One region of the Streptomyces sp. NPDC006925 genome, then DNA from elsewhere that is predicted to be linked to it. Evidence: riboswitches for the same ligand, from Rfam matches in the RefSeq annotation. Region 1 holds a riboswitch; the other holds the start of a gene.
The links. A riboswitch is a leader RNA that binds a small molecule or an ion and turns the genes downstream of it on or off. The one in region 1 is predicted to bind cobalamin.
Positions count from the first base shown of each region.

Region 1 (4,357 bases):
CGGGAATCATCGACGAAGGTTCCGGCATCCGGCCCGAAGTGATCTTCGCGGGGCTGGTGGGCGCGATCATCTGGAACCTGCTGACCTGGCTCGCGGGGCTGCCCTCCAGCTCCTCGCACGCCCTGATGGGCGGACTGATCGGCGCGACGCTCGCCGCCGTCGGCACCGGCGCGGTCAACGGTGACGTCGTCGTCATGAAGGTCCTCATCCCGGCACTGGCCGCGCCCGTGGTCGCGGGCCTGGCCTCCCTGTGCGCCACCCGGCTGACCTACCGGGTCGCCCGGCACGCCGACGAGGAGCGGACCGCCAAGGGCTACCGCGCCGGCCAGATCACCTCGGCCGCACTGGTCTCCCTCGCCCACGGCACGAACGACGCGCAGAAGACCATGGGCGTCATCACCCTGGCACTGGTCACCGGCGGCGCGCTGGCGCCCGGCTCCGACCCGCCGGTGTGGGTCATCGCCTCGGCGGGGCTCGCCATCGCACTGGGCACCTACCTGGGCGGCTGGCGCATCATCCGCACCATGGGCAAGGGCATCACCGACATCCAGCCGCCGCAGGGCTTCGCCGCCCAGACCAGCGCGGCGGCCACCATCCTGGCCTCCTCGCACATCGGCTTCTCCCTCTCCACCACCCACGTGTGCTCGGGCGCCGTGATGGGCTCCGGCCTCGGCCGCAAGGGCGGCGTGGTGCGGTGGGGGACGGCCGGCCGGATGGTCGTCGGCTGGGCACTGACCCTCCCCGCCGCCGGCGGAGTCGCGGCGGGTGCCGCGCTCCTGGCCGAGCAGGGCGACTGGGGCGTGGCGACCGTCGCCGTCCTCGCGCTCGCGCTCTGCGGCGCCATCTGGGCCCGCTCGCGGCGCGCGCCGGTGGACCACACCAACGTCAACGGCGACTCCCCCACCGCGGTGGAGCCCACCGGGATCCCCGGCCCGGCCGCCGAACCGACCGCGGAGCCCGCACCCATGTCCGTGCCCGCCGGCGTGGTCACCACCGCCGTCCGGGCCGTCGCCCCGCCCCCGCCGCCCGCGGGACTGGCGGTCGGCTCCGCCGAGGAGGCAGCGCCCTCCGAGACCCCGCAACCGACCGGCCGCCCCGCGTCGGCGAGCAGCCTCAGCTAGGCAGAAGGGACGACCACATGCACATCGACTGGGCCGCGCTCGGCCAGGTCTTCGGCGTCAGCCTGGTGGCGACGGTGGGACTCGTCGGCATCTTCACCCTCGGCATCGTCTCCGGCTCGCCGCGCACCGCCGGCACCGCTCCCTCGGCACTGGCCCGCACCGGCGCCTACGCCTGCTACGGGCTGTGCCTGGCAGCGGTGGCGTACGGGATCTACCTGATCGCGGGCTGAGCCCGCTCCCGTCCCGGCGGCCCACGGCAGGGCTGCCGCGGCCGGACGAGCCGCTTCGGTGAGGGGGTACGGGAGCATCCCGTACCCCCTCACCGACGTTGCTGCTCGCCGCCCCGTCGCAGGTCAAGGGCGAGTTGACGGGGCCGGACCGGCGTGGTGGACTTCCCGTGCCAAACGGCGGCATGGAGAGGAAGCCGGTGCGAATCCGGCGCGGTCCCGCCACTGTCACCGGGGAGCGCCACCCCAACGAAGCCACGGCCCGCACGGGCTGGAAGGCCGGGGACGGTGTGGATCCGGGAGCCAGGAGACTCTCGCCGCCGGTCGACTCGAGCCAGGGCGAGGACCCTGAGTGAGGACGCCGAGATGCGTGGCTGTGCCGCCATATCCGCCGCCGACGTGCCCGCCGCCGCGGGGAACACCGTCGCGGGGACCGCTGCCGTGGGTGAGTGCGCCGGACCCGTCCGCTGATGGGCGGCGCTGACGTCCAGGTGCGCGGGATCCTGCTGGGGTTCGCCGCCGACGCGCTGCTGGGCGATCCGCGGCGCGGCCACCCGGTGGCCGTCTTCGGCCGGGCCGCCGGAGCGCTGGAGCGCCGGCTGTGGCGTGACGACCGGGGTGCGGGCGCGCTGCACACATTCCTCGCCGCGGGCGGCGCCGTCGCCGCGGCCGGTGCCGCCCGCCGTGCCGCGCGCAGCCGGGCGGCTGCGCCGCTCCCCGAACTCGTCCTGACCGCCGCCACGACCTGGGCCGTCCTCGGGGGGACGTCGCTGACCCGGGAGGCGCGGGCCGTGTGCGGCGCGCTGGAGGCCGGGGACCTGGAGCTGGCACGCGAGCGGCTGCCCGCACTGTGCGGGCGCGATCCGCAGCGGCTGGAGGCACCGGAAGTGGCCCGTGCCGTGGTGGAGTCGGTCGCGGAGAACACCTCGGACGCCGTGGTGGGGGCCCTGGTCTGGGGAGCGGTCGCCGGTGTCCCCGGTCTGGTGGGCTTCCGCGCCGTCAACACGCTGGACGCGATGGTCGGCCACCGCTCCCCGCGGCACCGCCGCTTCGGCTGGGCCGCCGCGCGGCTGGACGACGTGGCGGGCGGCCCGGGAGCGCGGCTGACCGCCGTGCTGGCCGCGCTCGCCGGACCCGATCCGCGCGGTGCCCTGCGCGCCTGGCGGGCCGACGCACACCGCCATCCCAGCCCCAACGCGGGCCCGGTGGAGGCGTCGTTCGCGGGCGCCCTCGGGCTGCGGCTGGGCGGCACGCTCGCCTACGGCGGGCGGGTCGAGCACCGGCCCGTCCTCAACGCTTCCGGCCGCGCCGTACGCACCGCCGACATCGAGCGGGCCGTGCGGCTGTCGCGCCGGGTGGGGCAACTGGCCCTGGTGACGAGCTGTCTGACGGGAGCGGCGGTGCGCCGCCTGCGGCGGGGCCGCGCGACGGGAGGAACACGGTGAGCGGGCGCGGAACGGGCGGGCTGCTGGTCGCGGGGACGACCTCGGACGCGGGCAAGAGCGTGGTGACGGCGGGCATCTGCCGCTGGCTGGCCCGCAAGGGGATACGCGTCGCGCCGTTCAAGGCGCAGAACATGTCGCTCAACTCCTATGTCACCTCCGACGGGGCGGAGATCGGCCGCGCCCAGGCCATGCAGGCCGCCGCGGCGCGGGTGGAGCCGAGCGCGCTGATGAACCCGGTGCTGCTGAAGCCGGGCGGCGACCGCACCAGCCAGGTCGTCCTGCTGGGCAAGGCGGTCGGCGAGATGTCGGCGCAGGGCTATTTCGGGCGCCACCCGGGCGGCGGGAGGCCCGCCGGGGACGGAGCGGGCGGCGAGGGCGCGCCGCCGGCGGGGCGCGCGGAGCTGCTGGAGACGGTCGCGGGCTGTCTGGAGGAGCTGCGGCGCACCCACGACGCGGTCGTCTGCGAGGGCGCGGGCAGCCCGGCCGAGATCAACCTGCGGCGCAGCGACATCGTCAACATGGGGCTGGCCCGGGCCTGCCGGCTGCCGGTGCTGGTGGTCGGCGACATCGACCGCGGCGGGGTGTTCGCCTCGCTCTTCGGTACGACGGCGCTGCTGGCACCGGAGGACCAGGCGCTGCTCGCGGGCTATCTGGTCAACAAGTTCCGCGGCGACGGCTCGCTGCTGGAGCCCGGCCTTCAGATGCTGCGGAAGCTGACGGGGCGCCCCACGCTGGGGGTGCTGCCCTACCGGCACGGGCTGGGCATCGACGAGGAGGACGGGTTGCGGGTGTCGCTGCGCGGGACCGTGCGCGAGTCCGCCGTCGCGGGCCCGTACGGCGCGGACGTGCTGCGGGTGGCCGTGCTGCCGGTGCCGCTGATGTCCAACTTCACGGATGTGGACGCGTTGGCGGCCGAGCCCGGCGTGGTGGTGCGGTTCAGCGACCGCCCCGAGGAGCTGGCCGACGCGGACCTGGTGGTGGTGCCGGGCACCCGCGGGACGGTCAAGGCCCTGGAGTGGGTGCGGGCGCGGGGGCTGGCGGCGGCGCTGGCGCGGCGCGCGGCCGAGGGCCGTCCCGTGCTGGGGATCTGCGGCGGCTACCAGTTGCTGGGCGAGCGCATCGAGGACGACGTCGAGTCGCGGGCGGGCGAGGTCGACGGCCTCGGACTGCTGCCGGTGCGGGTGCGGTTCGCGCCGGACAAGACGCTGGCACGCCCGCACGGGCTGGCGCTGGGCGAGCCGGTGGAGGGGTACGAGATCCACCACGGGGTGGCCGATGTGCGAGGCGGCGAGCCGTTTCTGCGCGCCGCTGACGGCGCCGACGGCGCTGACGGCACTCCCGTGGACGGCTGCCGGGTCGGCGCCGTGTGGGGCACCCACTGGCACGGCTCGCTGGAGTCGGACGGGTTCCGCCGCGCCTTCCTGCGCCGGGTCGCCGCCGACGCGGGCCGCGCGTTCGCACCGGCGCCGGACACCCGGTTCGCGGCGCTGCGCGAGGAGCAGCTCGACCGGCTGGGCGATCTGATCGAGGAGCACGCGGACACGGACGCGCTGCTGCGGCTCAT
Region 1 covers NZ_JBIAGB010000008.1:18,753-23,109, forward strand. The annotation lists gene ACFYNS_RS13410 (anion permease) at 1-1,121, shown strand, start outside; gene ACFYNS_RS13415 (hypothetical protein) at 1,139-1,351, shown strand; cobalamin riboswitch at 1,538-1,662, shown strand; gene ACFYNS_RS13420 (cobalamin biosynthesis protein) at 1,819-2,793, shown strand; gene ACFYNS_RS13425 (cobyric acid synthase) at 2,790-4,357, shown strand, end outside.

Region 2 (4,357 bases), on a different contig from region 1:
CCAGCGTGATCCGGCCGCCGGTGGGCCGCAGCGTCCCGTAGACGCACCGCAGCAGGGTGGTCTTGCCGCTGCCGTTCGGCCCGACGACGCCGACGGTCTCGCCCGGCGCTGCCCGCAGGCGCACCCCGTCCAGCAGGACGCGTCCCTGCGCCGCCCGGTAGGACACCTCCTCGACGTCCAGGGCGTGCGGCGGCGTCACCCCATCACCCCCTCGGCGCGCCGGGTGCGGCGCAACAGCCACAGGAAGAACGGCCCGCCGGTGAGAGCCGTCAGCACACCGACCGGGATCTCCTCGGGCGCTGCGACGGTGCGCGCCGCCAGATCGGCCAGCACCAGGAAGGCCGCCCCGCCCAGCGCCGCGACGGGGAGCAGCGCCCGGTGCCCGGCACCGACCGCCATCCGCGCCGCGTGCGGCACCATCAGCCCGACGAAGCCGATCGCGCCGCTCACCGTGACCAGCACCGCCGTCACCAGGGAGGCCAGCACGAACGAGGCCGCGCGGAAGCGTCCGGTGTCCAGCCCCAGCACGGTGGCGCCCTCCTCACCGACCAGCAGCAGATCCAGCGGCCTGGCCAGCGCCAGCAGCAGGGCGAGCCCGGCGCCCAGCACCAGCGCGGGCAGCAGCAGGGTCTGCCAGCGGGCCTGGCCCAGCCCGCCCAGCGTCCAGAAGAGGATGGCCCGCAGATGCTCGTTCTCCGCGGAGGTCACCAGCACCAGGCTGGTCAGCGCGGAGAGCACGTACTGCACCGCGACTCCGGCCAGCACCAGTCGTCCCGTCGTCACCGCCGCGCCGCTCCGCGCCATCGCGTAGACGGTCACCATCGCCAGCAGCGCCCCGGCGAACGCGCCCGCCTGCATCGAGACGGCCCCGACGCCCAGGACGACGACCAGGACGGCGCCCGTGGAGGCGCCGGAGGAGATGCCCAGCAGATACGGATCGGCCAGCGGATTGCGCACCAGTGCCTGCAGCACCGCGCCCACCAGTGCCAGTCCGGCGCCGACGACGGCGGCCAGCAGCACCCGCGGCAGCCGCACATCGAGCACGATGGTGGTGAACGGGCCCGGCTGCGCCCGGCCGGTCAGGGCCGCCAGCACGTCGGGGAGCGGGATCCGGGCCGCGCCGAGCGCCAGCCCGGCCAGCGCCCCGGCGACCAGGACGGTGGCCAGCACGCCGCAGACCAGGGCGCACCGCAGCGGATCGGCGGAGGCGCGCGGCGCGGTGCTACTGCGCACCGGTGTCCTCCGGGCGCAGCTGCCGGGCCAGCGCGTCCACCGCGTCGGGCACCCGCGGGCCCAGTACCGCCGAGGAGAGCGGCAGCACGGCGAACCGCTCGTGCTCGATCGCGGGCACGTCGGCCAGCGCGGGGTCCTCCAGCAGCCGCTTCTTCTTCTGCGCGACGGTCGTTCCGCCGTAGTCGTAGATCACCACGACCTCCGGCTCGCGCTTGACGACCTGCTCCCAGGAGACGTCGGCGAACGTCTTGTCGAGGTCGGCGAAGACGTTGCGGGCGCCGGCCCGGCGCAGGATCTCGTCGCCGATGCCCGCGCCGCCCGCCGTGAACGCGGAGCTCTCCCCGCTGTCGTAGACGAACACCCGGGTGCTCTCCGTCCCCTTCAGCCGCTTCGCGGTGGCTGCCAGCTGCCGGTCCTGCTTCCTGACCAGCGCCGCGGCGCGTTCCGGTACGCCGAAGATCCGGCCGACCTCCCGGAACTCCCGGTGCAGCGTGTCGATGTCCACGTCCTCGGTGCAGGACTCCAGGTCGAGCCGGGTCGTGATGCCGCTCTCCCGCAGTGCCGCGCGCGACCGGCCCTCCGTCTTGTCGAAGGAGCTGGCGTAGCCGCCGTAGACGAAGTCCGGTGCGGCGCCCAGCAGCGTCTCTTTGGACGGGTACTTCTTCGCCAGGACGTCGATGCCCTGGTAGGCCTTCGCGTAGCGGGGCAGGATCCGGTCGTCCAGGTAGGCGGTGCCGACCATCCGGTCCTGCAGGCCGAGCGCCAGCATGATCTCGGTGACGTGCTGGTTCATGGTCACCGCCCGCTGCGGCGGCTCGGTGAAGGTGGTCTTCACCCCGCAGTTGGTGACGGTGTACGGGAAGCCCTCGGCGGAGGAGCCGCGCGCGTCTCCGCCTCCGTCGCCGGACCCCCCGGCGCAGGCGGTCACGGATATCAGCAGCAGCGAGGTGAGGACCGCGCGGCCGGTGCGGTGCGGCGGGCGCGGGTGTGCGGCGGTCCGGCCGGCGGCGGCCGAGCGGTTGCGGGCGGCTCCCGGGGGACGGCCCGGCACGAGGGCGCGGATGCGGCGCGGTCGGCGCATGGCCAGCAGATCCTTCTCCGTCAGAGGCCCGATCGCGGGGCCCGGCGTCGTACCGCGCCGGGGGCTTTCCGGGCGCGGCCGCCAGCAGGTCTTCGGACTCGGGACTGCGGGGGCGGTGCGCCTTCCCGGGGGCTGCGCCCCAGTGGCCTCGTGCACGCCCCAGTCCCACACCGCTGCGCGTCAGCTCCGGATTCGCACCGGATTCCCTGACCCGATCAAGGGTTTGACTGGCTGCTGCAACGTACCACGCACCCGGACGCCGGGGACGGGCGCGGCAGTGCCCCGGAACCCTGCGTAGGGGGAGAGGAGAAGGGACCCCGGGGCTTTACCCGGCCCCGGGGTCCTGGGTGCCGCTCGTTCGCACGCCCTGACGGTTCATGGGCGGATCGTTCGGCGATGTCCTCGCGTGGAGCCACTCCACCACGGCGCAGCGTGGACGCGCCGGCTGGGTTCGAACCAGCGTCTCGAGGTCGTCACCGCCCCGGTTGCCGGGCGATGAACGGCGATGCTGAGCGTGGAGCGAGAGGTTGAGACTGACCGGCGCCTGCGAGACACAGTGCGGCCGGGGGTTCACACATCAGCTTCAGTTTCAGCTTTGCGCTCCTGGCGCACCCCGGGCCGACGGGGCGTCGGCCCCTGGCCCGGGGAGTCTGGGGTGTCGGTCGGTCGCGGGCACTCTCCCGGATCGGTCGGGTGGACGGCACACGGACAGCCGTACGGTCAGGATACGGAGGGTCGGGGACGCGGAGGTCCGGGACGCGGACGCCCGCACCGGAGCGGGGCACCGGTGCGAGCGGTCAGGCGAACAGGTACCCGAAGACGGCCTCGCCGGCCCGCTTGTCGGCGACCTCGGTCCCGTTGGCCTCCTCGCGGGCGAACTTCACCGCGGCCGCGAGCTTGTCCAGCCGCTCCAGCAGTTCGTTGACCCGTCGGGCCGGGAGGGCCCCGGAGTACTTGACCGTGGTCCAGTAGCCGACGGGGATGTCCTCGTAGTAGACCTCGACCTGGGCCGGGTGCTTCTCGGTGGCCTCCGCCTTCACGTGGTTGCGCGGCACCTTCTTGGTGCGCACCGTGCGGACCTGCTCCGTCTTCCACCAGTCGGTGGAGGGGTCGATCTCCCACGCCTCGGCGCCGTCCAGGATCGGCAGCTTCCGCAGGAACGAGCCGAGCTCGCCCAGCTGCTTCTCCAGGAACAGCAGGTAGGAGACCGGCACGTCGGAGAGCACCGTACGGCCGTCGACCGAGACGTCCGCGCGGGCTGTGAGGTTCGACCAGTCCTTGGTGGCCGTCACATCGAACAGCCGCGTGAGGATCTTCGCCGTTTCCTTCAGTACATCCTCGGCCTTGACCTGGACGCGTGTCGACTCCGGCGGAAGCTGCTCGCCCTCTTCGTCCTTGGGCTGGTACGTACGCGAGATACCCGCGAGCATCTGCGGTTTCGTCAGCCCGTGCTGGGCCTGCGCCAGGTCCTGCACCACCTTGGACTTGACGCCCTTCTCGACTGCGATGATCTGATTCAGCTTCGCCACGAAAGCGAAGCTAGCAGCCCGACTCGGCGCACAGCCAACGGTTTTGTTCGACAGCGCCTCGGAGCGCCCCTCACACATCCGGGTGAAAAAGGATGTTCGTCATTCCAGGCCGGGTAGGCCGATCCCGCACCGAATCGACGAGCCGAGGGACGAACGTTGTCGCAACCCTTCGAACTGCCCGACTTCTACGTGCCCTACCCCGCCCGTCTCAACCCGCACGTCGACCAGGCGCGCACCCATTCCCGGGAGTGGGCACGGCAGATGGGAATGCTGGAGGGGTCCGGGATCTGGGACACCGCCGACCTGGACGCGCACGACTACGCGCTGCTGTGCGCCTACACCCACCCCGACGCCACCGCCGACGACCTGGCGCTGGTCACCGACTGGTACGTGTGGGTCTTCTTCTTCGACGACCATTTCCTGGAAGAGTTCAAACGCACCCAGGACCGCGTGGGCGGCAAGGCGTATCTGGACCGGCTGCCGCTGTTCATGCCGCTGGAGGACGACCCGACGG
Region 2 covers NZ_JBIAGB010000002.1:328,520-332,876, forward strand. The annotation lists gene ACFYNS_RS04130 (ABC transporter ATP-binding protein) at 1-199, opposite strand, end outside; gene ACFYNS_RS04135 (FecCD family ABC transporter permease) at 196-1,233, opposite strand; gene ACFYNS_RS04140 (ABC transporter substrate-binding protein) at 1,223-2,314, opposite strand; cobalamin riboswitch at 2,380-2,561, opposite strand; gene ACFYNS_RS04145 (hypothetical protein) at 3,112-3,843, opposite strand; gene ACFYNS_RS04150 (germacradienol/geosmin synthase) at 4,000-4,357, shown strand, end outside.
Region 2: linked by a shared signal. The riboswitch ahead of ACFYNS_RS04140 (ABC transporter substrate-binding protein) and the one ahead of ACFYNS_RS13420 (cobalamin biosynthesis protein) in region 1 are both predicted to bind cobalamin.